Regions from separate parts of the Faecalibacterium sp. AF10-46 genome, predicted to be linked through region 3. Evidence: riboswitches for the same ligand, from Rfam matches in the RefSeq annotation. Region 3 holds a riboswitch; each other region holds the start of a gene.
The links. Region 3 has a riboswitch for thiamine pyrophosphate ahead of thiW (energy coupling factor transporter S component ThiW). Riboswitches for the same ligand answer to the same signal wherever they lie in the genome.
Positions count from the first base shown of each region.

Region 1 (10,670 bases), on a different contig from region 3:
GGAAATGCCGATGCCGTGCTTCTGAGCTACACCTCCCGCATGGGCAAAAATGTGATCGAGCGCTGCCCGAATATCCGTTACATCGGCATGTGCTGCAGCCTGTATTCTGAGGAAAGCGCCAATGTGGATATCGCCTACGCCCGCACCCGCGGCATCAAAGTGCTGGGCATCCGGGACTACGGCGACCGCGGCGTTGTGGAGTACGTCCTGCATGAGCTCACCGGCATCCTGCACGGTTTTGGGATGCCCATGCTGCGGGACGAGCCGGTGGAGATCACCGGGCTGAAGGCAGGCATCATCGGGCTGGGTGTGTCCGGCAAAATGATCGCCGACGCGCTGCAGTTCATGGGTGCCGACATTGCCTATTACAGCCGCACCCGCAAGCCGGATGCCGAAGCTGTGGGCATGGCCTATAAGCCGCTGGCACAGCTGCTGACCGAGAGCGAGGTGGTGTTCACCTGCCTGAACAAGAACGTACTGCTGTTGGGCAAGGACGAATTTGCACAGCTGGGCGCAGGCAAGGTGCTGTTCAACACCTCCATCGGTCCGGGCTTTGACTCTGCTGCTCTGGAACAGTGGCTTGCTCTGCCGGGCACCCACTTCTTCTGTGACACCCGTGCCGCTGCCGGCCCGGTGAGTGAAGACTTCTTTGCCCGTGAGAATGTGCATTGCGCGAATGTTTCTGCCGGACGCACCAAGCAGGCTTTTGTGCTGCTGAGCCAGAAGGTGCTGGCAAATATCCGCACTGCACTGGGAGAATGATATAAAAAGGAAACGCTTCCCGGGCCGGGGAAGCGTTTCCTTTTAGGCTTTATTCAAAATTGTTGTAATCTCTTCCAGATTCGCCGCAAATCGGATGCCCTGCTGGCGCTGCGGCGTGGAAAGGCCCTTCTCGATCATTTTGGCAAGCAGTGCTTTCAGGCTGTCGTAGTAGCCGTTCAGATCATACAGGATGCAGGGCGCGTCCAACTGGCCCAGCGAGACCTTGGACATTACCTCTGCGATCTCTTCCAGCGTGCCGGTGCCGCCGGGGAATGCGATAAAGGCATCGCCCAGCTCGATCATCTTCGTCTTGCGCTCGGTCATGTCCTTGGTGACGATCAGCTCGGTCAGGCCATCGTGCTGCAGCTCCTGCTGCACAAAGAACTGCGGTTCCACACCGGTCACCGTGCCGCCTGCGTCCAGCGCGCTCTGGGCAAGCTGACCCATCAGGCCGCTGCGGGAGCCGCCGTACACAAGGCGGTGCCCGTTTGCACCGATCCAGCTGCCCAGTTCCCGGACAGCTTCCGCCAGCGCAGGATCATTGCCCGCATTTGCTCCAAGATAGACCGTGATGTTCATGGTATTTCCCCCTTTGTTTTTTCCATTTTACCACGCAACGGGCCGATTGAAAAGGGCCATCCCCTTGCAAATGCAGCGGCACTGTGGTATTCTTGAACGCAGAAAAAAGGGAGCCTGCAAAAGCAGGCTGAGAGTGGGCTGTTTGCCCAGACCTGTGACCTGATTTGGACAATGCCAACGTAGGGAGATACTGCTGCTTCAAAGTGCGGAGGTGCCTCCTTGCGGGCATTTCCGCATTTTTTGCAAAGGAAGTTGTAACCATGAAAACTGCATTGACGATTGCCGGCAGCGATTCCAGCGGCGGTGCTGGCATCCAAGCCGATATCAAAACCATGACTGCAAACGGCGTGTACGCCATGAGCGCCATTACCGCACTGACTGCCCAGAACACCACCGGTGTGACCGGCATTTTTGAAGCCACACCCGAATTTCTGGCACAGGAGATCGATGCCATTTTTACCGACATCTACCCGGATGCCGTCAAGATCGGCATGGTATCCTCGGCAGAGCTGATCGGTGTGATCGCCGAAAAGCTGCACACCTACGGCGCAAAGCATATCGTGGTGGACCCGGTGATGGTTGCCACCTCCGGCTCCAAGCTGCTGCGGGACGATGCCGTGCAGGCGCTGACCGAAAAGCTGCTGCCCATGGCAGAGGTGGTCACCCCCAACATTCCGGAGGCTGAGATCCTTTCCGGCATGAAGATCACCGATGCGGCCGGAATGGAGGCCGCTGCAAGGCTGATCAGCGAGAAATACCACTGTGCCGTGCTGTGCAAGGGTGGCCACCAGATCAACGATACCGACGACCTTCTGTGGCGGGACGGCTGCGGCAAATGGTTCCGCGGCAAGCGCATTGCAAACCCCAATACCCACGGCACCGGCTGCACCCTGTCCAGCGCCATTGCGTCCAATCTGGCAAAGGGCTATGATCTGGATGCATCGGTGGAGCGCGCAAAGGCCTACATTTCCGGCTGTCTTTCTGCCATGCTGGATCTGGGCCACGGCTCCGGCCCGATGGACCATATGTTTGCACTGAAGGGAGAGTTTGTGGGTGAGTGAGCAGACCTTTGTGCAGCAGCTGGTGCAGGAAAGTCTGCCTGTGTGGGAGAAATGCCTGCACTCAAAATTTCTGACTCACCTTGCGGATGGCACACTGGATGAAGCCTGCTTCAAGGGCTACATCGTGGAGGACAGTCTTTACCTGCGGGAATATGCCAAGGTGTTTGCCTGGGGCATGACCAAGGCAAAGGATATGCAGACCATCCGCACCTACTATTCCCTGCTTTCCTTCGTGAATGAGAGCGAGGATGCAGCCCGCCTGCACTATCTCAAGCACTTTGGACTGACCGATGAAGGCATCCAGAGCCTGCCGCTGCGGCCGGAGAACCGTGCCTATGTGGACTCTATGATCGAAGCCGCCAAAAACGGCGAGGGCGCAGCCGAGTGCATGATGGCCTGCCTGCCCTGTATGCTGAGCTATGGCTGGATCTTCCAGAAACTGCTGGAAGAAAAGCCTTCCGTGCAGGATACCCTTTATGGTGCACTGGTGGTGGACTATGCTGACAAGGGCTATGAGGCGGCCTGCCGCGACTGGGCCGCGTTTGCAGAAAAAGTCTGCGAAGGCCTGAGCGACGAACGCCTTGCCCGCTGCCGCGAGATCTTCCATGCCTGCTCGGAGCACGAGCTGAGCTTCTGGGCCATGGCAGCTTCCCCGCGCAGTGACCTGTAATTTTTCCTAAAATATAAAATGCACCCGGCCTGTGGGCAGAACCGCAGCAACCGGGTGCATTTGTTTTGTTCAGATTTTCGTGGCCGCAGCCGCAGGCATGAGCCTTCGTGCCGGAAACAAGGGAACCCTAAAACAAAAACTCCCCCGGCTCTTCTGCCGAGGGAGTGGAAAAGAAAAACGCCCCTAACAGAAGAACTCTCTTCTGTCAAGGACGAATAAAATTTGGCCTTTTATCCGCGGTGCCACCCTGACTTCATGGGCATGACCCCATGCACTTGGCGGGATGCCAACACATCCCCGGCAACTGACGTATGCCCTACGTTGCAGAATACTGTGCGGCGAAAATCCGCCGCATTTCCCTGCACCCTCAGCGGTCCATTTCGGGAAAATATAACGCAAAGTCACACTTTCCTTGACGAACTGTTTCCGGTCTGCTTCTCAGCTGCGCAGGCTCTCTGTACAGGCATGGTTCGCCGTTATCTCCACTTCAACGGTTTAGTGTATTGAATTTTGCTATATTAAACCACAGATTTTTCGTTTGTCAATCCCTGTTTGCAATTTTTTTCAAAATCAGCCTATGTCCACAGTGGGTTCAGCGCTTCCGGCGGCCGTTCGTGCTGGAAAACTTCACCGCTTTTGCCGGTCTGCGGCGGCTGTGCAGCGCACTGTAGTAGCCAAAGGCTGTGCCGCATAAGCCGCCCACAATATGCATGAAGTTTGCTACATTGTCGTGCACAAAAATGATATCGTACACCTGCTGACCAAAGTACAGCGCTGCAACCAGCAGCATGGTGACCGGGATGCCGCCGGAGAAGCCCGCCAGCGACGAAAGCATGATAAGCATGAACACGATGCCGGACGCGCCCAGCAGCCCCGAACGTGGGAACAGCACGCATTGCAGCACGCCGGTGACCAGAGCGGTGAACACCATGCCGCACAAAAGCGGCTTGCTGCCGTACTTTTCTTCCATTGGCGGGCCAACAACGAGCAGCAACAGCATATTATTCAGAAAGTGATCCCAGCTGGCATGGCCCAGCACATGGCCGAACAGCCGGATGTAGAACAGCGGGTCCTTCAGCGAGGAGCGGTAGACACAGAACAGATGCATCGTCGTCCACCCGTCCGTCCACTGGTCGAGGAACAGCACCAGAAGTGACAGCAGGAAAAATGTGAGGATCACCGGAGAGTTGTACTGCAGTTCCAGTTTGAGTTTTACTTTTTTCATCCTCTTGTCTCCACCCAGTATTCGCCCATGCTCTGGCCGGGCTGGTTCGTCACTTCATCCTTAAGGTAATCGCCAAGGCCGCAGCTTTCCGGCTGCCATGCAAGGGCTGCTTCCACCGTGGGGTACTCCACCTCGGCATACCAGAACTCGGTGGGCTGGCCTTCGTCCACATGGTTCACTTCCAGCACAGAACCGTCCGGCAGGGTGTAGCTGCGGCGCAGCTTCGGGATGAGAGGTTTAGCGATAATCTTGTATTCCAGATCATCAAACAGTTCTTTGTCGATGCTGCGCTCGATCTCCTCGCGGGCAAGGCCGCCCCCGGATTTGAAGCAGAGGATGTAGTCCGTTCTGCCGCCAGTGAGGGCTTCTTCCCGGATGCGCACGGTGGGCCGCACGCTGATATAGCCCTGCCGCATGGCAAATTCCTCCCTGAGGGGCAGCCCCTCCGGCCAGCCCTTCACCATCCATTTGCGTTCGATCTCCATAATGCATCCCTCTTTCATGCGGTTTTTTGCATTTCTTATTTATAATAACATGATTTTGTGCTATTATAAAGGGTAGATTTTTACTCCTTCAGTCTGCTTCGCAGCCAGCTCCCTCAGTGAGGGAGCCTATCTGCACGGTAAGCGTGTCGAGCGAACGCGGGACGAAGGGAGTTCGTTCATGATAAGGAGAACCATATGAAAGAACGCGCTTACCCTGTGTATACCGTCAACAAACACGCCGAGGGCCTGCTGGTGGGCGGGCACCCCTGGGTGTATGAGAACGACATCCTCCATTCCCCGGAAAATGAGCCGGAAAACGGCACTCTGGCCGATGTGGTCAGCACCAAGGGTTCCTACCTTGGCACCGGCTTTGTCTCGCTCAAGAGCAAGATCCGCGTGCGGCTGATCTCCCGCAATGCCAACGACACCTTTGATGCTGCGTTCTGGCGCCGCCGGGTGGAATATGCATGGAACTACCGCAAGACCGTGCTGGAACCTGCAGACCTTTCTGCCTGCCGCGTCATTTTTGGCGAAGCCGACCAGTTCCCCGGGCTGACTGTGGACCGGTTCAGCAACATCCTCGTCACGCAGACCCTGAGCGTGGGCATGGAAAAGCTCAAGCCCATCCTCTTCCCCATTCTGGCAGAAGTCCTGCGCGCCGACGGCCAGACCATCGACGGCATCTACGAGCGCAACGATGAGGCTCTGCGCGCAAAGGAAGGTCTTGAGCAGAACAAAGGCTGGTTTGAGCTGCCCGGTGAGCCTCACCCGGCAAGCACCCAGACCGAGATCTGCGAGAACGGAGTTTACTATCATGTGGATTTCGAGAACGGCCAGAAGACCGGCTTCTTCCTTGATCAGAAGTACAACCGCCGGGCGGTGGCACGCCTTGCTGCAGGTCACACCGTGCTGGACTGCTTTACCCACACCGGCAGCTTTGCACTGAACGCCGCTGCGGGCGGCGCTGCCCGTGTGACCGCCGCCGACATCAGCGCCGAGGCCATTGCCATGGCGCAGCGCAATGCCCAGCGCAACGGTCTGACCAATATGGACTTTTTGTGCGAGGACACCTTTGAGCTGCTGCCCCGCTTGGAAAGAGAAGGACACCCCTACGATTTTATCATTCTGGACCCGCCGGCCTTTACCAAGGCGCGCCGCACTGTGGAGAACGCCATGCGCGGTTACAAGGAGATCAACTACCGTGCCATGAAGCTGCTGCCCCGCGGCGGCTATCTGGCAACTGCCAGCTGCTCCCACTTTGCCACCGAGGAGCTGTTCATCAAGATGCTGCGCGCCGCTGCAAAGGATGCTCACCGCCAGCTGCGGCAGATCGAGGTGAAGCAGCAGGCACCGGATCATCCGATCCTGTGGGGTGTGCCGGAGACGAATTATCTGAAGTTCTTCCTCTTTCAGGTGATTTAACGATTTTAAAATTGCTCCGCTTCGCTCTGCAATTCATTAAGGTATTTTATTTTATATTTTCGTGTTTGTCGCGTCCTGCGGGACGCTCCAAACGCATTTTCACAAAAGGGGTCGTAGCGGGTAGTAGCATCTGCGGCTGTCACGCAACGGATAAGCCTAGGTTTTGCAAATGCAATTGTCCGTAACGACTCCTCCCGTGAAAAAACAGTTCCGGCGGGCCCGCAGGCCTGCCGGAACTGCAAATTTAAAAATATTATTTCCGCTGATATTGCCAGAGCGCAAGCGGAGGCAATTCCAAATCGTTCTGTTCCGGTTTAAAGGTTCAAAAGTCATACCAAGTGCGGATGCTCCAAAAATGCAGGAAGCTGTTTGTACAGAATCGTCAGATTTGTCAATTGCCTTTTTGGCCCGCCGGGGCTATAATCAAACCATAGACAGCAACGGCGCTGTGGGTCACCTCCTGACTCGCAGCGCCGTTTTTGTTAAGATGCTTTCGTACTTCTGGGTGCGGCATTGCGGCAGACCAGAATGCAGACGAAAGGGTAAGAAAAATAAGATCAAGTAAGGAGTAGGATTTATGGCAGCGAATGTTATGGAAATCTACGGCAGCAAGGTCTTTAACGAACATGTGATGAAGGAGCGCCTGCCGAGCGCAACTTATAAGAGCCTGAAGAACACCCTGCACAAGGGTGCTCCGCTGGACATTGAGGTGGCAAACGTTGTGGCCAGCGTGATGAAGCGCTGGGCCATGGAGCTGGGTGCCACCCACTACACCCACTGGTTCCAGCCACTGACCGGCATCACCAGTGAGAAGCACGATGGCTTTGTTTCCCCTGTGGGCGACGGCACCGCCATCATGGAGTTCTCCGGCAAGGAGCTGGTGCGTGGCGAGCCCGATGCATCTTCCTTCCCCTCCGGCGGTCTGCGCGCCACCTGCGAGGCCCGCGGCTACACTGCATGGGACCCCACCAGCTACGCATTCGTGAAGGATGACGTGCTGTGCATCCCCACCGCATTCGTCAGCTACACCGGCGAGGCTCTGGATAAGAAGACCCCGCTGCTGCGTTCCATGAACGCACTGTCCAATCAGGCGGTCCGTATCCTGAAGCTGTTCGGCAAGGATGTGGATTACGTCTCCACCACCGTCGGCCCCGAGCAGGAGTACTTCCTTATTAAGAAGGAGGATTACGAGGCCCGTCAGGATCTGATCCTCACCGGCCGCACCCTGTTCGGTGCCCCCTCTGCCAAGGGTCAGGAGCTGGAAGAGCACTACTTCGGTGTCATTCGTCCCGAGGTCTCCGAGTTTATGAAGGAGTTGGACGAAGAGCTGTGGAAGCTGGGCATTCCCGCCAAGACCAAGCACAACGAAGTTGCTCCCTGCCAGCATGAGCTGGCTCCCATCTTCGACACCACCAACGTTGCCATCGACCACAACCTGCTGACGATGGAGATGATGAAGAAGATTGCTCCTAAGTACGGTCTGGTCTGCCTGCAGCATGAGAAGCCTTTTGAAGGCGTGAACGGCAGCGGCAAGCATAACAACTGGTCCATGTCCACCACCCACGAGAACCTGCTCGACCCGGGCGACACCCCCATGGAGAACCTGCAGTTCCTGGTGTTCCTGGCTGCTGTCATCAAGGCTGTTGACGAGTACGCCGATCTGCTGCGCACCTCCGTTGCCACTCCCGGCAACGATCACCGTCTGGGTGCCAACGAGGCACCTCCGGCTATCATTTCCATCTTTGTGGGCGAAGAGCTGGAAGCTGTCATCGATGCTATCGCATCCGATTCCCCCTATGCCGGCCCCGTCAAGATGAAGATGGATCTGGGCGTTGATGTCCTGCCCAAGTTCAGCAAGGATACCACCGACCGCAACCGTACCTCTCCCTTTGCCTTCACCGGCAACAAGTTCGAGTTCCGTATGCCCGGTTCCGCTGAGAACCTGAGTGATGCCAACACCATCCTGAACACCGCCGTTGCAAAGGAACTGAAGGGCTACGCCGACGAGCTGGAGGGCGCTGAGGACTTTACCAGCGCCGTGATTGCTCTGGTCAAGCGCACCATCCGCGACCACCGCCGCGTCATCTTCAACGGCAACGGCTACACTGCCGAGTGGGAAAAGGAAGCCGCAAAGCGCGGTCTGCCCAACAAGAAGAACACCCCCGCTGCTCTGCCTGCCCTGATCGAGCCCAAGAACATTGCCCTGATGGAAGAGTTCGGCGTGCTGACCAAGGTAGAGATGGAGAGCCGCTACGAGGTGGAGATGGAGCACTACTCCAAGATCATCAACATCGAGGCTCTGACCATGCTGGAAATGGCCCGCAAGCAGCTGCTGCCTGCCGTCAACTCCTACATGAGCGAGCTTGCCAATACCGCAGCATCCAAACTGGCCGTGAGCGAGAACATCAGCGTGCGCAGTGAGACCAAGACCCTGACCAAGCTCTCTGCTGATGCCGATGCTATGAGCGACGCTGTCGATACCCTGCAGGATGCAGTGGATGCTTCCAAGGCATTGCCCACCGAGGCAGAAAAGGCCGTTGCTTTCCACGACAACGTGCTGCCTGCAATGGATGCTCTGCGTGCCGCTGCGGACGACGCCGAGACCATCTGCGGTGAGGATTATTGGCCTCTGCCCAGCTACAGCAAGATGCTCTACTACGTCTGATCTTTCATCAGCGTAACAGCAGAATAGCATCCGTAGGCTGCGGAATTTAAAATCGCCATTCTCCTTTTCCTATTTCTTACACCAGCCTAAAGACCTGCTCCCATTCTGAGGGCAGGCCTTTAGGCGTTTTATTTGAAAGGGAAACCATTATGAGCTATTCGACCCAACAGGACATCCTTGATTTTGTGGAGGACAACAACGTCAAATTTGTGCGCTTTGCCTTCTGCGATATCTTTGGCACTCAGAAGAACATTGCCGTGCTGGCAAGCGATCTGCCCAAAGCTCTGGAAGACGGTGTCTGCTTCGACGGCAGCTCCATTGCCGGCTTCATGAAGGTGGAGGAAAGCGACCTTGTGCTGCGGCCGGATCTTTCCACCGTGACCATTCTCCCCTGGCGGCCTACCGAGGGCCGGGTGATGCAGTTCTTCTGTGATGTGGAAAAACCGGACGGCCAGCCCTTTGGCGGCAACTGCCGCGGCTTTCTGCGCAGCGTGAATCGCAAATTCAAAAAGCTGGGCATCACCTGCAATGTGGGCGCAGAGTGTGAGTTCTACCTGTTCGAGAATGATGACCGGGGCCGCCCCACCCGTATCCCCATCGACTTTGGCGGCTACTTTGACGTGGCCCCGCTGGACGCAGGCGAGAACCTCCGCCGGGACATCTGCCTGACCATGGAGCAGATGGGCATGAGCCCTCAGCACAGCCATCACGAAAGCGGCAACGGCCAGAACGAGATCGACTGCCACCACGCAGGCCCCCTCAAGACCGCCGACAACGTGATGATGTTCAAGCAGATCGTGCGCGCCATTGCCACCCGCAGCGGCATCCATGCAAGCTTCCTGCCCAAGCCCCTGCCGGATCAGGCAGGCAGCGGCCTGCACATCAACCTGTCCCTTTACATGGATGGCCGCAACCTGTTTGAGGGCGACATTGCCCCGGACAGCATTGCAGGCAGCTTTATGGCCGGTGTGCTGGCCCACAGCCGGGAGCTGACCGTGTTCACAAACCCTCTGCCCAACAGCTATCAGCGCTTTGGCTGCGATGAAGCGCCCCGCTATGTGAGCTGGAGCCGCCAGAACCGCAGCCAGCTGGTGCGCATCCCGCAGGTAAAGGGCGACAACTGCCGCATGGAGCTGCGCAGCCCGGACCCTGCCTGCAACCCCTATCTGGCCATTGGTCTGGTTCTGGCTGCCGGATTGGACGGCATCGAGAACCGCATGGTGCTCTCTGCCCCCGTGAACAAGAATCTGTTCGACCCCTCTATGGCTGAGGGCCTCAACCTTGAGACTCTGCCCGCCAGTCTGGAAGAGGCCGTGCAGGCTGCGGAGGAGAGCGAATTTTTGCGCAGAGTGCTGCCCGAGCAGCTTGCCAGCCGCTACTTTACGGAAGAACTGAAGCGCTGCGAAGCACTGAAGCACGCGTCCGACCCTGTTGAGTATGAGCGTATCCATTACTTCAACGCCATCTGACCCCTGCAAAAGAGGGTGTGTAGGAGAAAGGAGCGAAGGAAATGGGACGTGCACTGATCGTAAGTGCCGGTGCAAGCTCCAACGAGTATATCGCTGCACGGCTGACCGAAATGGGCTACAGCCGCCCGGTGATCATTCCCAGCGGGGCCGAAGCCCGGCGGCGCATGACGGAATCGGATTTCGAGCTGATCGTGGTCAACTCTCCCCTGCCCGATGAATTCGGGCATGAGGTGTGCATCAATGCTGTGGAAAAAACAGATGCCGGTGTCGTGTTTCTGGTCAAGGCCGCACAGGCTGAGCAGCTTTTGGGGCCTTTGAGCGAGCAGGGGGTA
Region 1 covers NZ_QVGY01000001.1:522,747-533,416, reverse strand. Annotated here, with positions in the region: gene DWV57_RS02580 (NAD(P)-dependent oxidoreductase) at 1-762, shown strand, start outside; gene DWV57_RS02575 (TIGR00730 family Rossman fold protein) at 805-1,341, opposite strand; TPP riboswitch at 1,438-1,544, shown strand; gene thiD (bifunctional hydroxymethylpyrimidine kinase/phosphomethylpyrimidine kinase) at 1,602-2,402, shown strand; gene DWV57_RS02565 (TENA/THI-4 family protein) at 2,395-3,072, shown strand; gene DWV57_RS02560 (rhomboid family intramembrane serine protease) at 3,665-4,297, opposite strand; gene DWV57_RS02555 (CYTH domain-containing protein) at 4,294-4,782, opposite strand; gene DWV57_RS02550 (class I SAM-dependent rRNA methyltransferase) at 4,978-6,204, shown strand; gene DWV57_RS02545 (glutamine synthetase III) at 6,782-8,869, shown strand; gene DWV57_RS02540 (glutamine synthetase family protein) at 9,019-10,338, shown strand; gene DWV57_RS02535 (ANTAR domain-containing protein) at 10,380-10,670, shown strand, end outside.
Region 1: it holds a riboswitch for thiamine pyrophosphate, as region 3 does, so the genes downstream of both, thiD (bifunctional hydroxymethylpyrimidine kinase/phosphomethylpyrimidine kinase) here and thiW (energy coupling factor transporter S component ThiW) in region 3, are expected to answer to the same signal.

Region 2 (10,670 bases), on a different contig from region 3:
CGTGGTATCTGCTGCTGAACCTGCTGCTGTGCGGAGCCGTACTGCTGCCCGGGGTGCAAAGCGCAAATCTCTGCGTCTATCTGCCGCTGTCTCCGGGCCGGCTGCTGCTGTGCTGCGGTGCAGTGTTTGCTGTGCTGCGCGGCGTACTGTTCTGCTTTGGCCGTGCAGGCACCCGCTGCTTTGCCGCTGTGCTGGAGCTGGAAGGCTCAGTCCTCTCCGTACAGGCTTTCTGTGACACCGGCTTCTCCGTGCAGGACCCGCTGACCGGGCAGGCAGTGGTTCTGGTCTGTTATCCTGCCGTGCGCAGTGCCCTGCCGCCGGAGCTGCGCACATTTCTGGACAGTTATTTTGCCTGCGGCACAGCACCGCCGCCGGAGTTGCGGGTGCGGCTGGTGCCCTGCACCACCATTGCCGGGCACTGCGTGCTGCCTGCCGTTCCGGCCAAGGCCCTGCGCACCAGCAAAGGCAGTGCAGCGGGCATTCTGGCCGCATTCTGCCGCCCGGAAACACAGCAGCCATGGACAGCTCTGCTGGGCAGCGAATTGGCCGTACAGCTGGGCATCCGCTGAGAAGCACTTGATGCGATCGATACTTATAGATGTACAGGAGGGGTATTCATGTTTCATGTTCTGCACCGGTTCTGGCGTTGGCTCCTTGCACGGCTGGGCTATTGCGGCGGCGCACATTTTCTGGCGGGCGCGCCCAGCCTGCCCCCGCCCCTGACCCCGGAACAGGAAAAGGCCCTGCTGGCCCGCATGGCAGAGGGGGACGCCTGCGCCCGGGACGACCTGATCACCCACAACCTGCGGCTGGTGGTGTATCTTGCCAAAAAGTACGAAAGCAGCGGTGTGCCTGCCGAGGACATGATCAGCATTGGCACCATCGGGCTGATCAAGGCGGTGAACACCTTCACGCCGGAGCGCAGCATCAAGCTGGCCACTTACGCCAGCCGCTGCATCGGCAATGAAATTCTGATGTACTTACGCAAAAGCTCCAACCGCCGTCAGGAAGCCAGCATCGACGAACCGCTGAACGTGGATGGCGACGGCAACGAGCTGCTGCTTTCTGATATTCTGGGCAGTGATGAGAACCAGATCAGCCAGCGGCTGGAACAGGATGCGGAGCGCGCCGTTCTTCGCCGGGCCGTGGACAGCCTGTCCCCGCGGGAACGTCAGATCATGGAGCTGCGCTTTGGTCTGGCGGACGGCATTGAGCGCACCCAGAAGGAGGCCGCCGACGCACTGGGCATCAGCCAAAGCTACATTTCCCGGCTGGAAAAACGGATCATCCATACCTTAAAAGTACAATTGGAAAACGAATAACGGCTCCCAGTTTTTCCCGTGCATAGTGCTTTGCACGCAGGGCCATACTCCCGGTGAGAACAAAAACAGACCGGGGGCGTTTGGATGTACAACAAAGTGGAGCTGTGCGGCATGAACACTGCAAAGCTGCCTGTGCTGACCGAAGCCGAAAAGCGGGAACTGCTGGCCCGCGCCCACGCCGGTGATGCGACAGCCCGGGAACAAATGGTGGAAGGCAACCTGCGGCTGGTGCTCAGCGTGGTGCAGCGGTTCGCCCAGCGCGGCGAAAATCTGGACGACCTGTTTCAGGTGGGGTGCATCGGGCTTATCAAGGCCATCGATCATTTTGACCCCGCCCAGCCGGTGCGCTTCTCCACCTACGGCGTGCCCATGATCATTGGGGAGATCCGGCGCTTTCTGCGGGACAACAATGCCCTGCGGGTGAGCCGCAGCCTGCGGGATACCGCCTACCGGGCCATGCAGAGCCGCGAAGCGCTGGAAAAGCAGCTGGGCCGCGAGCCGACCATGGACGAGATCGCGCAGGCGGCGGGCCTTGCCCGGCGCGAAGTGGCCGCTGCGCTGGAATCGGTGATGGAGCCGATCAGTCTGGAAGAGCCGGTGTACACCGATGGCGGCGATGCGATGTATGTGATCGATCAGGTGCGGGACCCGGACGGCGAGGACAGCTGGATCAGCGGGCTGCAGTTCCGGCAGACCGTGGCCGGGCTGACCCCGCGGGAAAAGCGGATCATGGAGCTGCGCTACCTGCAGGGCAAGACCCAGATGGAGGTGGCGCAGGAGATCGGCATCAGTCAGGCACAGGTCAGCCGGTTGGAAAAAGGCGCACTGAGCCAGTTCCGCACCCGGGACTGAACCTTAAAAAAGGCGGCACAGCTTCCGTTTTGTTCGGAAGTGTGCCGTCTTTTATCTGCGGCTGTATTTGCGCCGGGTGGCCGCACCGCCGCGCAGATGCCGCTCTGCCTTATTGCAGGCCAGAACCGCACGCACCTGCCGGAACAGCTCCGGCTGCAGCGTCCGCAGCCGCACCGCAACATCCTTGTGCACGGTGGACTTGCTGCACCCGAACACCGCTGCCGCCGCACGCACTGTGGCCCGGTTGGCCGCGATATATTCGCCCAGCTGTACCGCCCTCTGTTCGGGGTCTCCCTTCATATCCAGACTCCTCCCATTGTGAACTTATAGTACAGCCTATGCACAGGCCGGGGCAGATATGTTCCGCCGGGGCTTGACTTTTGCGCCGGATGCGCTATACTTTTGCTTGGACATAAAAACAGGGGCGCCGAAAGGCTGAGATCCGCGTTTTGCGGAGTACCCTTTTACCAGACCGGACAATGCCGGCGTGGGAGTTTGCAGAACTGTCCGTTCTTTCACAAACCCCGTGCGCCTGCTGGAAAGCGGGCGCATTTTGTTTTTGTGTACTATCGTTCTGAGAAGAGGAATCCCTATGACCAAAACCTATTCCAAGACCCGCATTCTGGTGGAGGGCGCACTGATGATCGCCCTGTCCACCGTTTTGAGCATGATCCAGATCCCGCTCATGCCCCACGGCGGTTCCATCACCCTGTTCAGCATGGTGCCCATTCTGGTAATGAGCTACCGCCACGGCGCAAAGTGGGGCATCATGACTGCGTTCGTCAACAGCCTGATCCAGCTTGTGCAGGGCCTTGGCAATCTGGCATACTGCCAGACCCTCACGGCACAGGTGGGCTGCGTGCTGCTGGACTACCTTCTGGCCTTCACGGTGCTGGGCTTTGCCTGCCTGATCGCAAAGCCGTTCCGCCGCCGCACCGTGGGTGTCGGTGTCAGCGCCTTTGTGGTGTGCCTGCTGCGCTTTTTGTGCAGCTTTCTGTCCGGTTACATCGTCTGGAAGGACTACGACTACGCTTTCAGCTGGATGACCGAGATCGGCTTTCCCGGCATCTCCAACATGAGCGTGGACGGTCTGTGCTGGCTGTACAGCGCCGTGTACAACGCCACCTACATGCTGCCCGAAGCCATTCTGACCACGGTCCTTGTGGTGATCCTGATCCGTGTCGCACCGCAGATCTTCGACCCGCAGAACGCAAGAGCGTAAGTTTTTTCGCAGTCATTTTTCCCGCCGGGAAGGGTATTTCCCCGGCGGGAATTTTTTTGCAGAAAATCCCAAAAAGCTGTTGACAATCCGGCAAAGCGCTGGTATAATTACTCCTGTCGTCAGGCACGGCACGAACGTCTGGGGGATTAGCTCAGCTGGGAGAGCGCTTGCATGGCATGCAAGAGGTCACCGGTTCGATCCCGGTATTCTCCACCAGAAGGAAAAGCACCGCACGGAAACGTGTGGTGTTTTTTGTTGTTACCGACCAAAGGAGAGATTATGAGCTACGCGATCGTATTCAGCAGTAAAACAGGCAACACAAAATTATTGGCAGACACGCTGCACGCCTGTCTGCCACAGGAAAACTGCTGCTATTTTGGCACCCCGGACCCTGCTGCCATGGAAGCGGATGCCCTCTATGTGGGCTTCTGGACAGACAAGGGAAACGCCGACGAAAGCACTTTGGACTTTTTGAAGCAGCTGCACGGCAAAAATATCTTCCTTTTTGGCACCGCCGGCTTTGGCGGCAGTGAGGAGTATTTCAACAAGATCCTGAAAAAGGTGGAGGGTTCGCTGGACAGGAGCAACACAGTCTTCGGCCGTTATATGTGTCAGGGCAAGATGCCGCTTTCGGTACGCCAGCGGTATGAGGGCATGAAAAAGCAGCCGATCCATCTGCCCAATCTGGATGCGCTGATCGAGAATTTTGACAACGCCCTTTCTCACCCGGATGCAGAAGATCTGGAACGATTAAAGCAGGCGGTAAAATGATAAAAAGGCAGCGGTTTTCCTCAAACAGAGGAAGCCGTTGCCTTTTTTGCTTAGCGGATGATCCTACGCTCCTGCCTGCGGCTCCGCGGTTCTTATCCCACGCTTCTTTTATAAAAGAACAGGTACTGCTGCACGATGCCTGCTTCCAGCCCGAACTGCGGGAACGGGTCCTGCCCGGCAAACTCGTCCCGGATGAGCCGTTCGATCCAGACATCCACCGGCACACGGCCCACACGGCCATAGCCGAACAGACACACGCAGTTTGCCACCTTTTTGCCCACACCGTCCAGTTCCATCAAACGGGCAAAAAGTGCTTCATCGGGCAGGGAAGCCAGCTTCTTCAGGTCCAGTGTGCCCTCTGCCGCCTGCTGCGCCGCATGCAGCACGTAGCGGGTGCGGTAGCCAAGACCGCACTCCTGCAGCGCCTGCTCCCCGGCACAGCAGAGCGCTTCTGCTGTCGGGAACGTATACACCGGCCCTTCGCTATCGCTGCCCAGCCGCTCGCCAAACCGCTCCGAAAGCAGCTCTACCGCCCTGCGGATAGCCGGGATGCTCTTTCGCTGCGAGATGATGAAGCTGACCAGCATCTCCCACTCATCCTGACGCAGCACCCGGATGCCCCGGCCATATTCCATGGCACGCTGCAGAAAGTCGTCCCGGCTGTCCAGCTTTCCGCGCAGGGCGGCATAGCTGCGGCCAAGGTCGAAGTAACCGTGCCAGAAGGTTTCCCATGCGCCCGGCTCACACCGCACCGTGTAGGTTCCGCTGCGCAGTGGTCTGAGGTAAAGCAGCTGTCTCCCGGAAACAAACCGATACCAGCCCTCCGCCTGCTTCCGGGGGCGAAAGCACTGGCCGCTTTCCAGAATTTTGTCCGGGTCGAAATCATCCCGGATCTGAACCGTTTTCTCTTCCAGCTCCATTGCCCCCATCACAGCTCCAGCTCCCGGTACACTTCGCCTTCCAGCGTTTTCCAAAGGAAAGTCTCCCCTTCCAGTGTCATATAGCTATGTGCACTCCCCTCCTTCGGGATGCTCACAGAACCGGGGTTCAGGTAGAGATTGCCTTCGCCGAACTCTGTCCACGCCGGAATGTGGGTGTGTCCATGCAGCAGGACATCCCCCGGAGCCAGCGGCGGCAGGTTTTTCAGGTTGTGCACATGACCGTGGGTAGCGTAAACGAGCCGCCTGCCCACCGGCAGCACCGCATAGTCGGCCAGAATGGGAAAATCCAGCACCATCTGATCCACCTCAGCGTCACAGTTGCCCCGCACGCACAAAAGCGCCGGCTTCAGCCCGTTCAGGAGCGGGATGACCTCCTTCGGGGCATAGCCCTCCGGCAGGTCGTTGCGGGGGCCGTGATACAAAAGATCCCCCAGCAAAAGCAGCCGGTCTGCTCTCTCCCGCTCAAACGCTTTGATCATTTTTTTGCAATAAAACGCCGACCCGTGCAGGTCGGATGCGATCATCCATTTCATGGCAGGATTCTCCTTATTTTATAAAGTATCTATTTTTATTTTAGCCTCCCGGTGAAAAATGGTCAAGTCTATAAAAGTCATACTTTATCCGTTTGACCTCTTGACATCTGCCGGAAGCCGTGTTATCCTACAGTTAATAAAATTCGTGTGGATTTTTACAGCAGTATGCTACTTTTCGCCACACAATGACTTCAAAAAAGCCATTGTGTGGCTTTTTTGCGTCTGCGTTTGTTTTCGAGCAGTCTCGCCCTGACGATTCCGCGGCTGCAGTAATTCATTTCTTTTCTCTACAGGAGCAATGCAAACACTATGAACGAGACCTTTATGAAAGAAAAATCGGTGCTGCCGCTGCTGGTATCCATGGCACTGCCGAACGTTATCTCCATGCTGGTGAACAGCCTGTACAACATCGTGGACAGCCTGTTCGTGGCTCGTATCAGCGAGGATGCCATGACTGCCCTCAGTCTGGTGTATCCCATCCAGAACTTTGCCAACGCCATTGCCATTGGCTTTGGCATTGGCATCAATGCCATGATCGCACTGTACCTTGGCGCAGGCGACCACAAAAAGGCCGAGACTGCCGCCACCCACGGCATGGCGCTGAGCCTGATGCACGGCATTCTCATCACCATTGTCAGCATTGTCATCATGCCGGGCTTTTTGCGCCGGTTCACCAGCGACGCAGGCCTGATCGCATCCGGCATCACCTACTCCACCATCGTATTCCTGTTTGCCACCATCAACATGGCGGCACTGGCCTTTGAAAAGATGTTTCAGGCCGTGGGCCGCATGAAGGTGACTATGGCGGCGCTGATCTTCGGCTGTGTGTGCAACATCCTTCTGGACCCCATCCTGATCTTCGGCCTTGGCCCGGTGCCTGCCATGGGCATTGCAGGTGCGGCCCTTGCCACCGGCATCGGCCAGCTGCTGAGCCTGTGCGTTTACCTCTTCGTTTACGTCCGTACTGAGCTGCCTGTCCGACTGCGCCGCAGCTGCCTGCGCCCGGATGCCGCACTGGACGGCAGACTGTATGCCATCGGCGTGCCGGCCATCCTCAATCTGGCCCTGCCCTCTCTGCTGGTCACCTTCCTGAACGGCCTGCTGGCGGGCTTTTCTCAGAGCTACGTGGTGGTGCTGGGCATTTACTACAAGCTGCAGACCTTCCTGTATCTGCCCGCCAACGGCATCGTGCAGGGTATGCGCCCGCTCATTGGCTACAATTACGGTGCCAAGCAGCACGCCCGCGTGAAAAAGCTCTACGAACTCACCCTCATCATGAGTGCTGTCATCATGGCTGCGGGCACGGTCATCTGCCTGTTCGCTTCCCGCCCGCTGATGCAGCTGTTCACCTCCAACCCCGAAACCGTCGCCATCGGCCAGACTGCCCTGCGCATCATCTGTCTGGGCTTTGTGGTTTCTGCCGTATCCACCACCTCTTCCGGTGCACTGGAAGGCCTTGGCAAGGGCGCAGAATCGCTAGTCATCTCGCTGTGCCGCTACATCGTATTCATCATGCCGCTGGCCGCTGTGCTGTGCCATTTCCTTGGTGCCAACGGTGTGTGGCATGCATTCTGGATCACCGAAGTGCTGTCCGCCATCGTGGCTTACCCGGTGTACCGCAAGGCAGTTGGAAAGTGCTGAGCCTTCTTGAAAGCGCTGGACGGCGAAGGCCAAGTAAAATAAAATAGTTTCAAGCAGTTGAGGGAGAGTTTGCCAAAAGCCCTCCCTCTTTTTTGTGCATTTTATTTGACAGTGCGCAAAAACTGCGGTAAAATGAGGTGTTTATTTTCCGGCATTGCGGCTGGAAAATCGCAATTTAACAGAGGATGTGGGAAAAATATGATCGAGACGATCACGGCCGTCAATCAGGCGGTCAACCAATTCATCTGGGGCGTGCCCGCCATGGTGTGCATCATCGGCGTAGGCCTGCTCCTGAGCGTTCGCACGGGCTTTTTGCAGATCCGCAAATTTCCCTACGCCATCAAGACCACCATCGGACGCATGTTCCGCAAAAAGGATGCTTCCGATGGTGCCATGACCCCCTTTCAGGCGGTGTGCACCGCGCTGGCCGGCACCGTGGGCACCGGCAACATTGCCGGTGTGGCAGGCGCGATCGCCATTGGCGGACCGGGTGCCGTGTTCTGGATGTGGTGTTCTGCCCTGCTGGGCATGTGCACCAAGTTTGCCGAGGTCACGCTGGCGGTGCACTACCGTGAGCGCAGCGAGGCGGGCGAATGGGTAGGCGGCCCCATGTACTACATTAAAAACGGCCTGAGCAAGCATTGGCAGTTTCTTGCTGTGCTGTATTCCCTGTTTGGCGTGCTGACCGTGTTTGGCACCGGCAATGCCACACAGGTAAATACCATCGTTGCCGCTATCGATACCGCTCTGCTGGAGTACGGCGTGGTGGGCGGCGGTGCGCTTTCTACCCTGAACCTCGTGGTTGGCATCGCAGTGGCCATGCTGGTGGCCATGGTGCTGCTGGGCGGCATCAAGCGCATTGGCAGCGTGAGCGAAAAGCTGGTGCCCTTTATGGCTCTGTTCTACATCGTGCTGTCCGTGGGCGTTATGGTGCTGAACTTTGAGCGCCTGCCCTATGTGTTCGAGTCCATCATTGCGGGTGCGTTCAACCCGGCAGCGTTCACCGGCGGCACCATCGGCAGCCTGTTCGTCAGTATGCAGAAGGGTGTGTCCCGCGGCATTTTCTCCAACGAGGCCGGCCTTGGCACCGGTTCCATTGCCCACGCCTGCGCCGACACCAAAAAGCCGGTCAAGCAGGGCATGTTCGGCATCTTTGAAGTGTTTGCTGATACCATCGTCATCTGCACCCTGACTGCCATGGTCATTCTGTGCAGCGGCACCACCGTGAACTACGGCACCGCAGCCGGTGCAGAGCTGACCATCAGCGGCTTTACCACCACCTACGGCGGCTGGGCTTCCATCTTTACCGCCGTGGCCCTGTGCTGCTTTGCTTTTTCCACCATCATCGGCTGGGGCCTGTATGGTTCCCGGTTCCTGGTATTCCTGTGCCGCAGCGATAAGGTGGCAAAGCCCTTCTTTCTGGTCTACTCCTTTGTGTCCATTCTGGGCGCAACGATGGATCTGGGCCTGCTGTGGAGCATCGCCGACACCTTCAACGGCCTGATGAGCATTCCGAACCTGCTCGCGCTGCTGCTGCTTTCCGGCACAGTGGTCAGGCTGACCAAAGAATTTTTTGCATCGGAGGGCTGATTGCCCACAACAAAAAGAGGCTGTTGAACTTTCGGCTAAAACGATGTGCAACAGCCTCTTTTGTTATTCGGGCAGGTGTACCGGTACCCATGCCACACAGTGCACCCAGCAATCGCCGTCCTTGCGGGTATAGCAGAACACCTTGCGGAACAAGATATCCCCCGGCACAAGGTTCAGCTGCCGGGCGCGCTCCATTCTGGACACCGCCATTGGTGTGATCATTGCACTGCTGGTGAACTATTTCCTGCCGCGGGAGCGGGTGGTGCGCCTGTGGGAGGGCTTCAAAAAGCGTCTCGGCCTTTGCCGATAAAAAGCATCCAAAAAATACTGTACGAAACCCGGAACTTTTTCAGGGCCAAAACGGCTCCAAAAGGTTCCGGATCTTTGATTTTTCGCAATTTCCCTGCGCAGGCTGCTACCGCATTTTTTCAATCCCCTTATTCTGCCCGCGTCCGGCTCTTTTCAACCCGGACAGTTCATGTTACAATATACATTAGAAATAAAAAATGAATCGAGGGAATGAACCTTGGATTTTTATGGTACCATCGGCCCGGCCTGCGCACAGCCGGCGATCTTGCAGCACATGGTGGAAGCCGGCATGACCGGCATCCGCATGAATCTTTCCCACGGGCCGCTGGCGGCGCACACCGACTGGCTGGCCATGATCCGCGCAGCCGGCATCCGCCAGCTGCTGATCGACCTGCAGGGGCCGGAACTGCGCATCGGCACGCTGGCAGAGCCTGTTGCTCTGGTTGAGGGCAGCTCTGTACGCCTTGGCGCAGACGGCGTACCTTGCCCGGCAGCTCTGGTACAGGCGGCTGCGCCCGGACAGCAGCTTCTGCTGGACGACGGCAAGCTTCTGGTGCAGGTCACACAGGCATTGCCGGAAGCCCTTGTGTGCACCGTGGTGCGCGGCGGCACCCTGCAGAGCCGCAAAAGCATTGCTGCACTGGGCCTTGCGGTGCCCTCGCCTACCCTGACGGAGGAAGACCTGCAGAACCTGAAAATTGCAAAGCAGTGCGGTGTTACCGGTGTGATGCTGCCTTTTGTGCGCGGCAAAGCAGATATTCTGGCCCTGCGCCATGCGCTGGAAGAAGCCGGGGCTGCGGATATCCGTATCTTTGCCAAAATTGAAAACATGACCGGTGTGCGTGCCCTGCCGGAATTCATCCACCTTGTAGATGAGATTGTCATTGCCCGGGGCGACCTTGGCAATTCCATGCCGCTGTGGGAGCTGCCCCGCTGCCAGAAGCAGCTTTCCGCCGCCTGCCGGGCTGCCGGTGTGCCTTTTATGGTGGTGACCCAGATGCTGGACAGCATGTGCACCCGCGCCGTGCCCACCCGGGCCGAGGTGAGCGACATCTACAACGCCGTATTGGACGGTGCCGCCAGCGTCATGCTGACCGGCGAGACTGCTGCCGGACAGTACCCGATGCAGGCCATGGAATATCTGGTGCGCACAGCGCAGACAGCCCTTGCCTGACCTTTGCGGAGTTTTTGCGCAAAAGGGATGGCGCATTGTGTCAGAATACGGTATAATAGACGTAAATATTTCTTGTTCAGAAAGGTTTTTTGCTATGGGAATCGTTGTGCTCGGTGCTGTTTTTGTGGATATCAAAGGCTATCCCCTTTCCGCCTATATTCCGGGCGGGCGCAATGCCGGCCGCATTGAGCAGGTACACGGCGGAGTGAGCCGCAACGTGGTGGAGGATATCGCCAATGTAGAGCTGCGCCCTACCTTTGTCAGTCTGGTGGACGACACCGGCATGGGACAGGATGTGATCAACAAGCTGGAGAA
Region 2 covers NZ_QVGY01000004.1:133,161-143,830, forward strand. Annotated here, with positions in the region: gene DWV57_RS06550 (sigma-E processing peptidase SpoIIGA) at 1-569, shown strand, start outside; gene DWV57_RS06555 (sigma-70 family RNA polymerase sigma factor) at 618-1,322, shown strand; gene sigG (RNA polymerase sporulation sigma factor SigG) at 1,407-2,174, shown strand; gene DWV57_RS06565 (sporulation transcriptional regulator SpoIIID) at 2,226-2,474, opposite strand; TPP riboswitch at 2,585-2,684, shown strand; gene DWV57_RS06570 (energy-coupled thiamine transporter ThiT) at 2,767-3,396, shown strand; tRNA gene DWV57_RS06575 (tRNA-Ala) at 3,537-3,612, shown strand; gene bilS (flavodoxin family protein BilS) at 3,676-4,167, shown strand; gene DWV57_RS06585 (DNA glycosylase) at 4,260-5,096, opposite strand; gene yfcE (phosphodiesterase) at 5,096-5,641, opposite strand; gene DWV57_RS06595 (MATE family efflux transporter) at 5,951-7,282, shown strand; gene DWV57_RS06600 (sodium:alanine symporter family protein) at 7,481-8,872, shown strand; gene DWV57_RS14500 (hypothetical protein) at 9,015-9,182, shown strand; gene DWV57_RS06605 (pyruvate kinase) at 9,399-10,355, shown strand; gene DWV57_RS06610 (carbohydrate kinase family protein) at 10,450-10,670, shown strand, end outside.
Region 2: it holds a riboswitch for thiamine pyrophosphate, as region 3 does, so the genes downstream of both, DWV57_RS06570 (energy-coupled thiamine transporter ThiT) here and thiW (energy coupling factor transporter S component ThiW) in region 3, are expected to answer to the same signal.

Region 3 (10,670 bases):
CGCCGCCGATGGCAGCGGTGATGTGGTCGTAACCGGGGGCGATATCGGTGACGAGGGGTCCCAGCACATAGAAGGGTGCGCCCATGCAGATGCTCTTCTGCACCTCCATGTTGGCAGCCACCTGATTCAGGGGCACATGACCGGGGCCTTCCACCATCACCTGCACGTTGTGTGCCCATGCGCGCTTGGTCAGCTCACCCAGACGCACCAGCTCCTCGATCTGGCACACATCGGTGGCGTCGGCCAGACAGCCGGGACGGCAGGCGTCGCCCAGCGAGATGGTCACATCATGCTCGGCGCAGATCTCGCAGATCTCGTCAAAGTGCTCGTAGAAGGGGTTCTCGTTGCCGGTCATGCTCATCCATGCAAACACCAGAGAGCCACCGCGGCTGACAATGTTCATCTTGCGCTTGTGCTTGCGGATCTGCTCGATGGTCTTGCGGGTGATGCCGCAGTGCAGGGTAACAAAGTCCACACCGTCCTCTGCATGCAGGCGCACCACATCGATGAAGTCCTGTGCGGTCAGCTCAGCCAGATCGCGCTGGTAGTGGATGACCGAATCGTACACCGGCACAGTGCCGATCATCACCGGGCACTCGTGGGTCAGCTTCTGGCGGAAGGGCTGGGTGTTGCCGTGGCTGGAAAGATCCATAATGGCTTCCGCACCCATGTTGACGGCGCTCATCACCTTCTGCATCTCCACGTTGTAGTCCTTGCAGTCGCGGGAGACACCAAGGTTCACGTTGATCTTGGTGCGCAGCATGGAGCCGACACCCTCGGGGTTTAAACACTCGTGGTGCTTGTTGGCCGGAATGGCTACCTTGCCTTCGGCCACCCACTGGCGGATCTCCTCGGTGGTGCGATACTCTTTTTTAGCCACGATCTCCATCTGCGGCGTGATGATGCCCTTGCGGGCAGCATCCATCTGAGTGGTATAAGTCTGCATACGCTCTGTTCCTCCAAATGACAGTTTATCTCTGAACAGCAGGGTGCTGGTCATACAAGGGTAGGGAAAGGCAGCCGTCATTCAGAAAAAACAGAACGTTCTGGATGCCGGCACCTGCGCAAAATACGCTTTTCATGTTGATTTTCTCCATGAATTTTATAACGCGGCCCAAGGTGGTGTCCCCGGTTTGCCGCGGGATCGGTCAGATGATCTGCTCCGACAGGGCTTTCAACTCTTTGCACTCGGTCTCGATGTCGTCTGCTGCAAAGATGGCGCTCACAAGGGCCACGCCATCCACACCGGTGCCCTTGAGCTGCAGGATGTTCTCCTTGTGGATGCCGCCAATGGCCACCACCGGGATGTCCACGGCATCACAGATGGCCTTCAGGGTCTCGTGGGGCAGAACATCCACATCGGTCTTGGTGTGGGTGGCAAAGGCCGCGCCCACGCCAAGGCAGTCTGCGCCGTGCTTGACGGCTTCCCGTGCTTCCTCCACACTGTGGACGGAAACGCCGATCATCATTCCCTCGCCCACACGGGCGCGCACCTGCGCTGCGGCCATATCCTCCTGCCCCACGTGCACGCCCTCGGCGTGGCAGCGGATGGCAATGTCCACGTTGTCGTTCACAAAGAACGGCACGCCGTAGCGCTGGCACAGAGCATGGATCTCCACAGCCTCTTTCAGAAAGGCTTCGTCGTCCAGCTCTTTTTCACGCAGCTGCACACAGGTGACACCGCCCTTCAGGGCGCTCTCCACCTGTTCATAGAGGGTCTGTTTGCCCACCCATGCGCGGTCGGTGACGGCATACAGAAGCATGTTCTGCTTATCGCACTTCATAGTTTGCTCCTTCTTCCAGCTGATCCGGGGTCATATTGTAAATGGCATCGATGATATAATTGCGGTAGGTGGAGTTGCCGTCCAGCGGGGTCAGGCGCTTGTGGGCGGTCTCGCCCGCAAGGCCCATGGCGCACACTGCGGCTGCAGCGGCTTCCAGCGGATGGCCGGGGTTGGCGGTGACGAACGCCGCCGTCAGGGCCGAAAGCTGGCAGCCCGTACCGGTGATGCTGCTCATCATGGCATTGCCGTTGCGGATGCAGTAGGCGGTGTGGGCATCGGCCACGATGTCGATGGCACCGGTAATGGCAATAACGGCACCCGTCTGGGCTGCAAAGGCCTTGGCAAAGGCCACGGCAGAATCCAGATTGGCCTCAGTAACTTTATCGGCCACATCGGCATCCACGCCCTTGGTGGTTCCCGCGCCGGAGGCCAGCGTTTTGATCTCCGAGATGTTGCCGCGGATCACGGTGAACTTTACGTCCCTGAGCAGGCGGAAAGCCGTGTCGGTGCGCAGACGGGATGCACCCGCACCCACCGGGTCCAGCACCACAGGATGGCCCAGCTGGTTTGCCTTTTTGCCCGCCAGCAGCATGCTGGTGATGGTGCGGCTGTTCAGGGTGCCGATGTTGATGTTCAGACCGCCGCAGATGGTGGTGATGTCCTCCACCTCGGCGGCATCGTCGGCCATGATGGGCGAAGCACCGCAGGCCAGCACCATGTTGGCGCAGTCGTTCACGGTGACGTAGTTGGTAATGTTATGGATGAGCGGGCAGGTGCGGCGGACATTTTCAAACTCTGTTTTAAACATTTGCACGCACCTTCGTTAAGAAAGGCTCTGCTGCATGGAGCGCAGTGCGCCGGAGCGCTGCAGGCTGTACACCAGCACGCCCGCAATGATGGAACCCACTGCAGTGGAGATGAGGAACGGCACGATGTAGGCATAGAACGCGATATCGCCAGCGCTCTTGCCCATGAGGAAGATGGCCACCGGGTAAGCGCACAGGCCGCCCAGAATGCTGGTGCCGAACACCTCGCCCACCATGGTGGCAAGGATGTTTTTGGTCTTATGGTACACAAGGCCGCACAGCAGTGCGCCGAACATGCTGCCGGGGAAGGCCATCAGGCTGCCCAGACCCAGCAGATTGCGCAGCAGCGAGGCCACAAAGGCCACGCCCACGCCCCACCACGGGCCAAGCAGCACCGCGCAGGTCACATTGACCATGTGCTGGATGGGTGCACATTTGCTGCCGAACATGGGGAAGCTGAATACGCTGCCCACCACGCACAGAGCACACAGCATGCCGGCCAGCGCCAGCTTTTTCACAGAGAGTTTTTTCATAAGGCAAGGCTCCTTTCCAAACCTGCGGAAGCAGCAAAAACCATACAGCGCCTCCGCAAACAGCCCGCACCCGGTGCCAGACCCGGCGCAGGAACTATAAGAAGCGGTCGAGACTTTCTGGTCTCCTCTCACGCCGGAACACGGCTTCCCATCGCTGACGGTCACAAAGCTCAGGGCGCTCCCCCTCAGCCCGCTGCGGCACTTCCGCAGAAAAGTACAAGGCATCCTCCTTAATGGTAATAGGTGCACAACAAAAAACAGGAGACACCTTCCGCGGTGCCTCCTGCAAAAAATCATCCATTCTGACTTCCTACGGCGGCATTATCCGCATCAGGTAAAAGGGTCGAAGTTTGGGTACTTCCTCTCAGCCTGCTTCACAAGCTCCCCTGTATTTGATTGTGATTGTATTCTACACCCTTTGCGCACAAATTGCAAGAGGGGGCAAAGGCGCGCACAGCGGTGCAAAACGTTTTTCACGCAGTTTTTGGGGCGTTTCACGCAGGTTTTATTGAAAAAGAAGGTGAAATATGGTATTTTCAAGGTGGACGCATACCCCCCCCCGTAAGCAAAAAGGAGGAATTCCGTATGAAGCAGACGACCCTGACCCAAAGGCTGCTCTCAGCCCTCGTGGCGCTGTGCATGGTGCTGAGCGTGTGCGCACCGGCACTGGCGGCAGAACCGGAAATAGGAAGCGCGGCGATGATCACGCTTACAAAAGGCGGGACAACAACGGACCTTAAGATGCCTGAGGGCAACGTGAGCCTGAGCGCAGCGTATCGGGAGACATATCACCTGTATGAAGATAAGAGTAAAGCCGAGTTCTTTGTGGACGGTAAGCAGGTCTATCAGGCACCGGCAGGCGTCCGCGTTACCGTAAAGCTTGTGGATGGTTTCATCAACGACCACCACGAATTTGATCAGTGGCAGAGCTACACGACTCTTGTAGACCCGGAGGAAGGCTGGGAGCACAAGCCGAGCTTCAGCTTCACCATGCCGTCCGACATAGTGCTCCTGGTGGCACACAGGACGACCCTGTACGATGTCAACGTCACACACGGCACCATCGTGGACGGAACCGGCGACACCGGCACATCCAAAAAGATCGTGAAGCCGGGCCAGCCGGTCACCGTCCGGGCCGAGAGCACGGAGGAGAACCCCTTCCTGCAGTGGACGTATACCGGCAAAGCACCCGTAGAGCCGGATGACGGCTGGCAGACCAGCCCGGAGTTCACCTTTAAAATGCCTTACGGCAATGTGACGCTGGAAGCACAGCGGGACCAGCTGTACAAGGTATCCATCAACGACAGGCTGGGCAGTGTGACCATCAACGGCGAACCACTCAGCAGCCTTTGGATCAAGGAAGGCGAAACGGTGACAGTGGCTACCACCCTGAAAGACGGCTACTGGATGGAGTTTGAGAAGTGGAACTCCACCGGCACTGCACCCGAAGAGCCGGAGGGCGGCTGGACAGAGACAAACAAAAGCACCAGCACAACCTTTACCTTTAAAATGCCCAATGGCCCGGTGGAACTGGTCGCTCAGTGGTCGGCCAGCTCGCTTGACCCGTATCAGCCCATCGACCCGGACGAACCTCTTGATGAAGACTTCGGCGTGGAACCTGATACCACAGGCGGTACCATTGCCGCCGTGGCCGTTGGCGGTGCAGCCATCTGGGGCGGCTACGAGATCGCCACCCGCGTGATCCTGCACAGCCTCCTGCCCGAGGGCGCAGCCATCCCCGCAAACCGCGGCCAGCTGGCTCTGCTGGTGTGGAACACCGCAGGCAGGCCCGAACCCGCAGGCGCACCCGCCTTTGCGGATGTGACCGACCCTGATATGGCCAAGGCCGCACAGTGGTGCACCGAGCAAGGCACCATGGCTGCCAAGGGCGACCGCTTTGAGCCCGAAGGCTGGACCCCGAAGTTCAAGGTGATCGAAGTGTGGAACAAGACGTTCCCCGCAGCCTGATGCCGGCAGTGTGGATGCCGTGCTCGGTTCGGACCTTTTCCGTGAAAATGGGGCTGTTGCAAAATATCTCTCTGAAAAAATCATGAACAAAACCCGGAACCTTTTCTCGGCCAAAACGGCTCAAAAAGGGTTCCGGGTTTTTGATATTATGCTGTTTCCGCCTTATCCTTTCCACCCTCTTGCTGCGGGATCCAGCATTTCGGCGGCAGAGTAAATGAGGGCGTTGCAGATGGCTGCAGCCACATTGCTGCCGCCCTTGCGGCCCATGGCGGCGATGGCAGGCACGCCGTATCGCTCGCAGGCGGCAAACAGTACTTCCTTGCTTTCCACCACATTCACAAACCCCACCGGCACGCCAATGACCAGTGCAGGCCGCAGACCGGCTTCCATTTCCTCCGCAATGGTCAAAAGGGCCGTGGGCGCATTGCCAATGGCCAGAATGGCCCCCGGGTGCTCCCGGGCAGCGCGGTGCATGGCGGCAACGGCACGGGTGGTGCCCGCCTGCTTTGCGGCTTCGGCCACAGCGGGGTCTGCCATGTAGCAGATGGCTTCACCGTTCAGTTTTTTCAGGCCCGGCTTTGTGATGCCCGCCAGCGCCATATTGGTGTCGGTAACGATGAAAGCACCCGCGTGCAGGGCCTTGACTGCGGCTTCCACCGCGCCGGGTGTAAAGCGCAGATTTTTGGCATAGTCGAAATCCGCGGTGGTGTGGATGACCCGCTTGACCACCGCAGCCGTCTCCGGCGGCGGGGTCAGGCCCAGCTCGTCCAGTTCCCTTGTGATAATGGAGATGCTCGTCCGTTCAATGTCGGCGGGCAGATGATGCTGCGGTGTCATGTGTTGTCTCCTTTTTGCATTCCCATGGCGGCATAGATGGCGGGCATATCCAGTGCCGCACGCACACCATCGGCAAGCAGATCAAACTGCTGCTGACGGTACTGCTCCATGGGGATAAGCTCGGCCCCGGCCGGATCGATGCCCTTCCGTTTGCACAAAAATGCGGTCAGTTTTTCGGTCAGTTCGCCGGTGTCGAACAGGCCGTGCAGGTAGGTACCGAATACACCGTCCTGCACACAGCCCTCCGGCGTGCCGTCTGCAAGGATGCAGAACGCACTGCCCCGCACCTCGGTGCGGCCTGCGTGGATCTCGTAGCCCGTGAGAGCTGCCCCGGCAAAAGGAACTGCGGCAGCGCGGGCTGCGGTCTGGGTCAGGTGCTTTTCGGTGCCGAACACCGTCGTGGTGGGCAGCAGGCCAAGGCCCCGCAGGGTGCAGGGGGTGCCGCTCTCCTCCCCTGCCGGGTCGCAGAGCTGTTCGCCCAGCATCTGATAGCCGCCGCACACGCCCAGCACCGGCGTACCGGCTGCCGAAAGCCTGAGCACCGCCGCTTCCAGTCCGCTTTCCCGCAGCCAGCGCAGGTCGTCCATGGTGTTCTTGGTGCCGGGCAGGATGACGAGATCCGGTGCACCCAGCTGGCGGGTGCGCTGCACATACCGCACACCCAGCAGCGGGTGCTGCTCCAGCGGGATAAAGTCGGTGAAGTTGGACACATGCGGCAGGCGCAGGATGGCGATATCCAGCGGCTTGACCGCAGCTTTTGTATCCAGCCGGTCGGAGAGGGAGTCCTCGTCCTCGATCTCCACCCGCAGGTACGGCACTACGCCCAGTACGGGCAGCTGCGTTTTTTCTTCCAGCATGGCAAGGCCGGGCCGCAGGATCTCCACATCGCCCCGGAACTTGTTGATGATGAGGCCCCTGATGCGGGCACGCTCGTCGGCTTCCAGCAGCTCCACAGTGCCGTACAGCTGGGCGAATACGCCGCCCCGGTCGATATCGCCCGCCAGCAGCACCGGCGCATCCACCAGCTTTGCAAGGCCCATGTTCACGATATCGTCGGCTTTCAGGTTGATCTCCGCCGGGCTGCCCGCGCCTTCGATCACGATAATGTCGTTCTCAGCGGCAAGGCTGTTGTAGGCTTCCAGAATGTCCGGGATAAGGCTGCGCTTCATTTTAAAGTAGGCGGCGGCAGGCATCTGGCCCCGGGCCTTGCCGTTCACGATCACCTGACTGCCCACATCGCTGCTGGGCTTGAGCAGGATGGGGTTCATGCGCACATCCGGCTCCACGCCTGCAGCCTGTGCCTGCACCACCTGAGCACGGCCCATCTCTGCACCGTTGCGGGTGACGAAGCTGTTCAGGGCCATGTTCTGGCTTTTGAAAGGGGCCACGCGGTAGCCATCCTGCGCAAAGATGCGGCACAGCGCCGCGCACAGCAGGCTTTTGCCCGCACCGCTCATGGTGCCCTGCACCATAATGCATTTTGCTTTGCTCATTGCGCCACCTCCGGCAGGGTTTCGGCCAGCAGTGCAAGCAGCTGCCGGTTCTCGTTTTCTGTGCGCACGGCGGTGCGGTACCAGCTGGCATCAAGGCCCGGATAATTGCCGCAGCTGCGCAGTACCGCACCCTTGCGGCGCAGCGCTTCGCCCAGCGCTTCCGGCGCGCGGAACAGCAGATAGTTAGCCCGGCCCTCGATCACCCGCAGGCCCAGCGCCCGCAGGCCGTCTGCCAGCACAGGCCGCTGTGCTTCGATCAATGCACGCACCTTCGCCACATATTCCGTCTCATCCAGCGCAGCAATGCCCGCCGCCTGTGCCAGACTGGAAACCGCCCACGGCTGGCCCGCTGCCCGCATCCGGGCAAGCAGCTCTGTATCAGAGCACAGGCAATAGCCCAGACGCACGCCTGCCATGCCGTAAAGCTTGGTGAAGGCTTTTAAAATAATCAGTTTTTTGCTGTTTTTCAGCAGATGCTTTGCCGAAAGGCCTTCGCCCTCCGGCAGAAAATCCAGAAAGCATTCGTCCACGGCCAGCACCGCACCCACGGCTTCGCATCTGTGCAGCAGCGCTTCCACAAGGGCAGGCTCTGCCAGCTGGCCGGTGGGGTTGTTGGGCTGACAGAGGAACACCATATTTGTACCCGGGTGCACCGCGTTCAGGAGATCCTTCGTCACCGCAAAATCGTTTTCTTCCCGCAAAAAATGCCGTTCCACCCTGCAGTCCACAGTTCCCAGTGCCGTGGCGTACTCGGCGAAGGTGGGTGCCGTCACAAGGGCGGTGCGGGGCTTTTCGGCCAGCGCCAGCCGGAAGATGAGGTCTGCCGCGCCGTTGCCGCACAGCAGCCATTCGGCGGGCACTCCCTCAGCCACCGCCAGTTTTTCACGCAGGGCCCGGCACAGCGGGTCGGGGTAGCGGTCGGCCGTGGCAAGCGCTGCCGTAATGGCCTTTGCCACGCCCCCGGGCAGACCCAGCGGGCTGACATTGGCCGAAAAATCCAGCGGGTCGCGGCCAAACTCGGCGCGGTAGCCCGCCCAGTCGCCGCCATGGGGCAATTGTTTCATGCAAGGAACCCCCGTATTGCTGCACCCCATGCCAGCGCAAAGCCGCTTGCCACATACATCATGCGGTTGGCGCGCAGGATGTCCTGCGGCTCAATGGGGCGCAGGGCATCACCGATGGTGGGCTTGGGGTAATATTCGCCAAAATAGTAAGCCGGGCCGGCCAGCTGCACGCCCAGTGCACCGGCGCAGGCGCTTTCGGTCTGGGCGCTGTTGGGGCTGGCGTGGTTGCACCGGTCCCGCCGCCAGATGTGCCATGCGCCCTTGGCATCGTTGCCGGTAAAGGCCGCAGCGGCCACCCACAAAAGGGCGGCAAGGCGGCTGGGGATGTAGTTGGCAAGGTCGTCCAGCTTCGCGGCTGCGCGGCCAAAGTAAAGATACTTCTCGTTTTTGTAGCCCAGCATGCTGTCCATGGTATTGATAGCCTTGTAGGTCAGCGCCAGCGGTGCCCCGCCGATGAGCATATACAGCAGCGGCGCAATGACGCCGTCGCTGGCATTTTCGGCCACCGTTTCCACCGCAGCTTTGGTCACACCCTCTGCGGTCAGGTTCTGGGTGTCGCGGCCCACGATGCGGCTCACGGCTTTGCGAGCAGCGGGCAGGTCGTTCCGGACCAGCTCGATATACACATTTGTGCTCTCCTGCGCAAGGCCCCTTGCCGCCAGCGCCTGCCCGCACCAGAACATCTGTACGGCAAGGCCCAGCCATGGGCTGAGCTTTGCCGCCGCCAGACACACAAGGCTCGTGACCAGAAAGGTGCCCACCGGCAGGCAGAACGCCGTCACGGCACCGCCCAGCAGCTCGCCCTGCGGGGTGCCGGGCAGGCGGACACGCAGGAACTTTTCCAGCCGGGAGATGCATCTGCCCATGAGCACCACCGGGTGCGGCAGCCACGCCGGGTCTCCGAAGAGCGCGTCCAGCACAAAACCGCCCAGCACAGCCCACAGGACCATCACTCGGCCCCCTTTGTATACTGCACCGTCTTGATGAGATGCAAAACGTGCTTCGTCTGCCAGTCCTTTGCATCCAGCACAAAGCCGCCCGCGTTGGGCCCGCACCACGCATAATAGTCCCTGTGGGGGACGGCAAACCGTTCCATGGCGGCCATCTGGGTTCCGCCGTGGGCCAGAATGACCAGCCGCTCTTCGCCTGCGGCAAGAGCTTTATCGATCAGCTCTGCCACGGTGCGGCAGATGCGGTCTGAGAAATCCGTCTTGCGCTCTCCATCCGGGCAGGGGCTTTCGCAGTTGGCCTTCACCCATGCCTGATACTCGGGGTCCTTTTCCATCTCGATGAAATTGCGGCCCTCAAAGCTGCCAAAGCACATCTCTTTCAGGCCGTCCACCGGCACAAGCTTTGCCTCCGGGAACAGGATGCGCGCCGTCTGGCTGGTGCGCTGCAGGGTGGAAACATAGACCACATCGGGGTCAAAATCTGCCCGGCGCAGCTGGGCAGCGCCTTCGGGTGAGAGCGGGATATCGCGCTGGCCCTGATAACGCTTCTGGGCGTTGTATTCCGTCTGGCCATGACGCAAAAGATAGATCAGCATTGAGACAATTCTCCTTTCAAAACCGTTGGGATGCCGCAGAACATCTGCACAACGCATTCGGCCCGTGCGGCCAGCAGGCAGGCAAGTCTGCCCGCCGCCTCGCGGTCTGCGCGCTGTTTGGCATCCATCGGCACAACACCGCCGCCTACCTCGGTGGCGATGAGGATATCGTATTCATGGGCAAGCTTGTCTGCCAAGGCAGGCAGATCGGCGGCATCGGCAGCCAATACCTGCACGTCCGAAAGACGCTTGCCGGGAAGTGTTTGCGCAAAGGTGCGCTTGCCGCTGTAGAGCGGCCCGGTAATAAAGATCATAGCAGCCCTCCCCACTGGCAGGCACACAGCGCCGCCAGCATCCAGAGCTCGGCCTTTTGCAAAAACCACCCGGCAAGGTCGCCGGTGATGCCGCCGAACTGCTTCCGGCTCACGGCATGGTAGCGCCAGAGCACCGCCAGCGCTGCCAGCACCAGCGCCCAGCCGCCCAGCGCCGCCATACCCGCGCACAGCACTGCGGCCAGCACCGCCAGCACTCGGCGCACCACAGTTTTGTCTGCTGCAGTGGCAAAGGTGTGTGCAAGACCGGTGTTTTTTGCCATGGGGAACGATGCCACCGCAAGGCCCGAAAGCGCCCGTTCCAGCA
Region 3 covers NZ_QVGY01000006.1:66,062-76,731, reverse strand. Annotated here, with positions in the region: gene thiC (phosphomethylpyrimidine synthase ThiC) at 1-946, opposite strand, end outside; gene thiE (thiamine phosphate synthase) at 1,149-1,784, opposite strand; gene thiM (hydroxyethylthiazole kinase) at 1,771-2,592, opposite strand; gene thiW (energy coupling factor transporter S component ThiW) at 2,608-3,123, opposite strand; TPP riboswitch at 3,414-3,521, opposite strand; gene DWV57_RS08135 (hypothetical protein) at 3,709-5,091, shown strand; gene DWV57_RS08130 (precorrin-8X methylmutase) at 5,254-5,928, opposite strand; gene DWV57_RS08125 (cobyric acid synthase) at 5,925-7,421, opposite strand; gene DWV57_RS08120 (aminotransferase class I/II-fold pyridoxal phosphate-dependent enzyme) at 7,418-8,485, opposite strand; gene cbiB (adenosylcobinamide-phosphate synthase CbiB) at 8,482-9,435, opposite strand; gene DWV57_RS08110 (histidine phosphatase family protein) at 9,435-10,031, opposite strand; gene DWV57_RS08105 (bifunctional adenosylcobinamide kinase/adenosylcobinamide-phosphate guanylyltransferase) at 10,025-10,345, opposite strand; gene DWV57_RS08100 (adenosylcobinamide-GDP ribazoletransferase) at 10,342-10,670, opposite strand, start outside.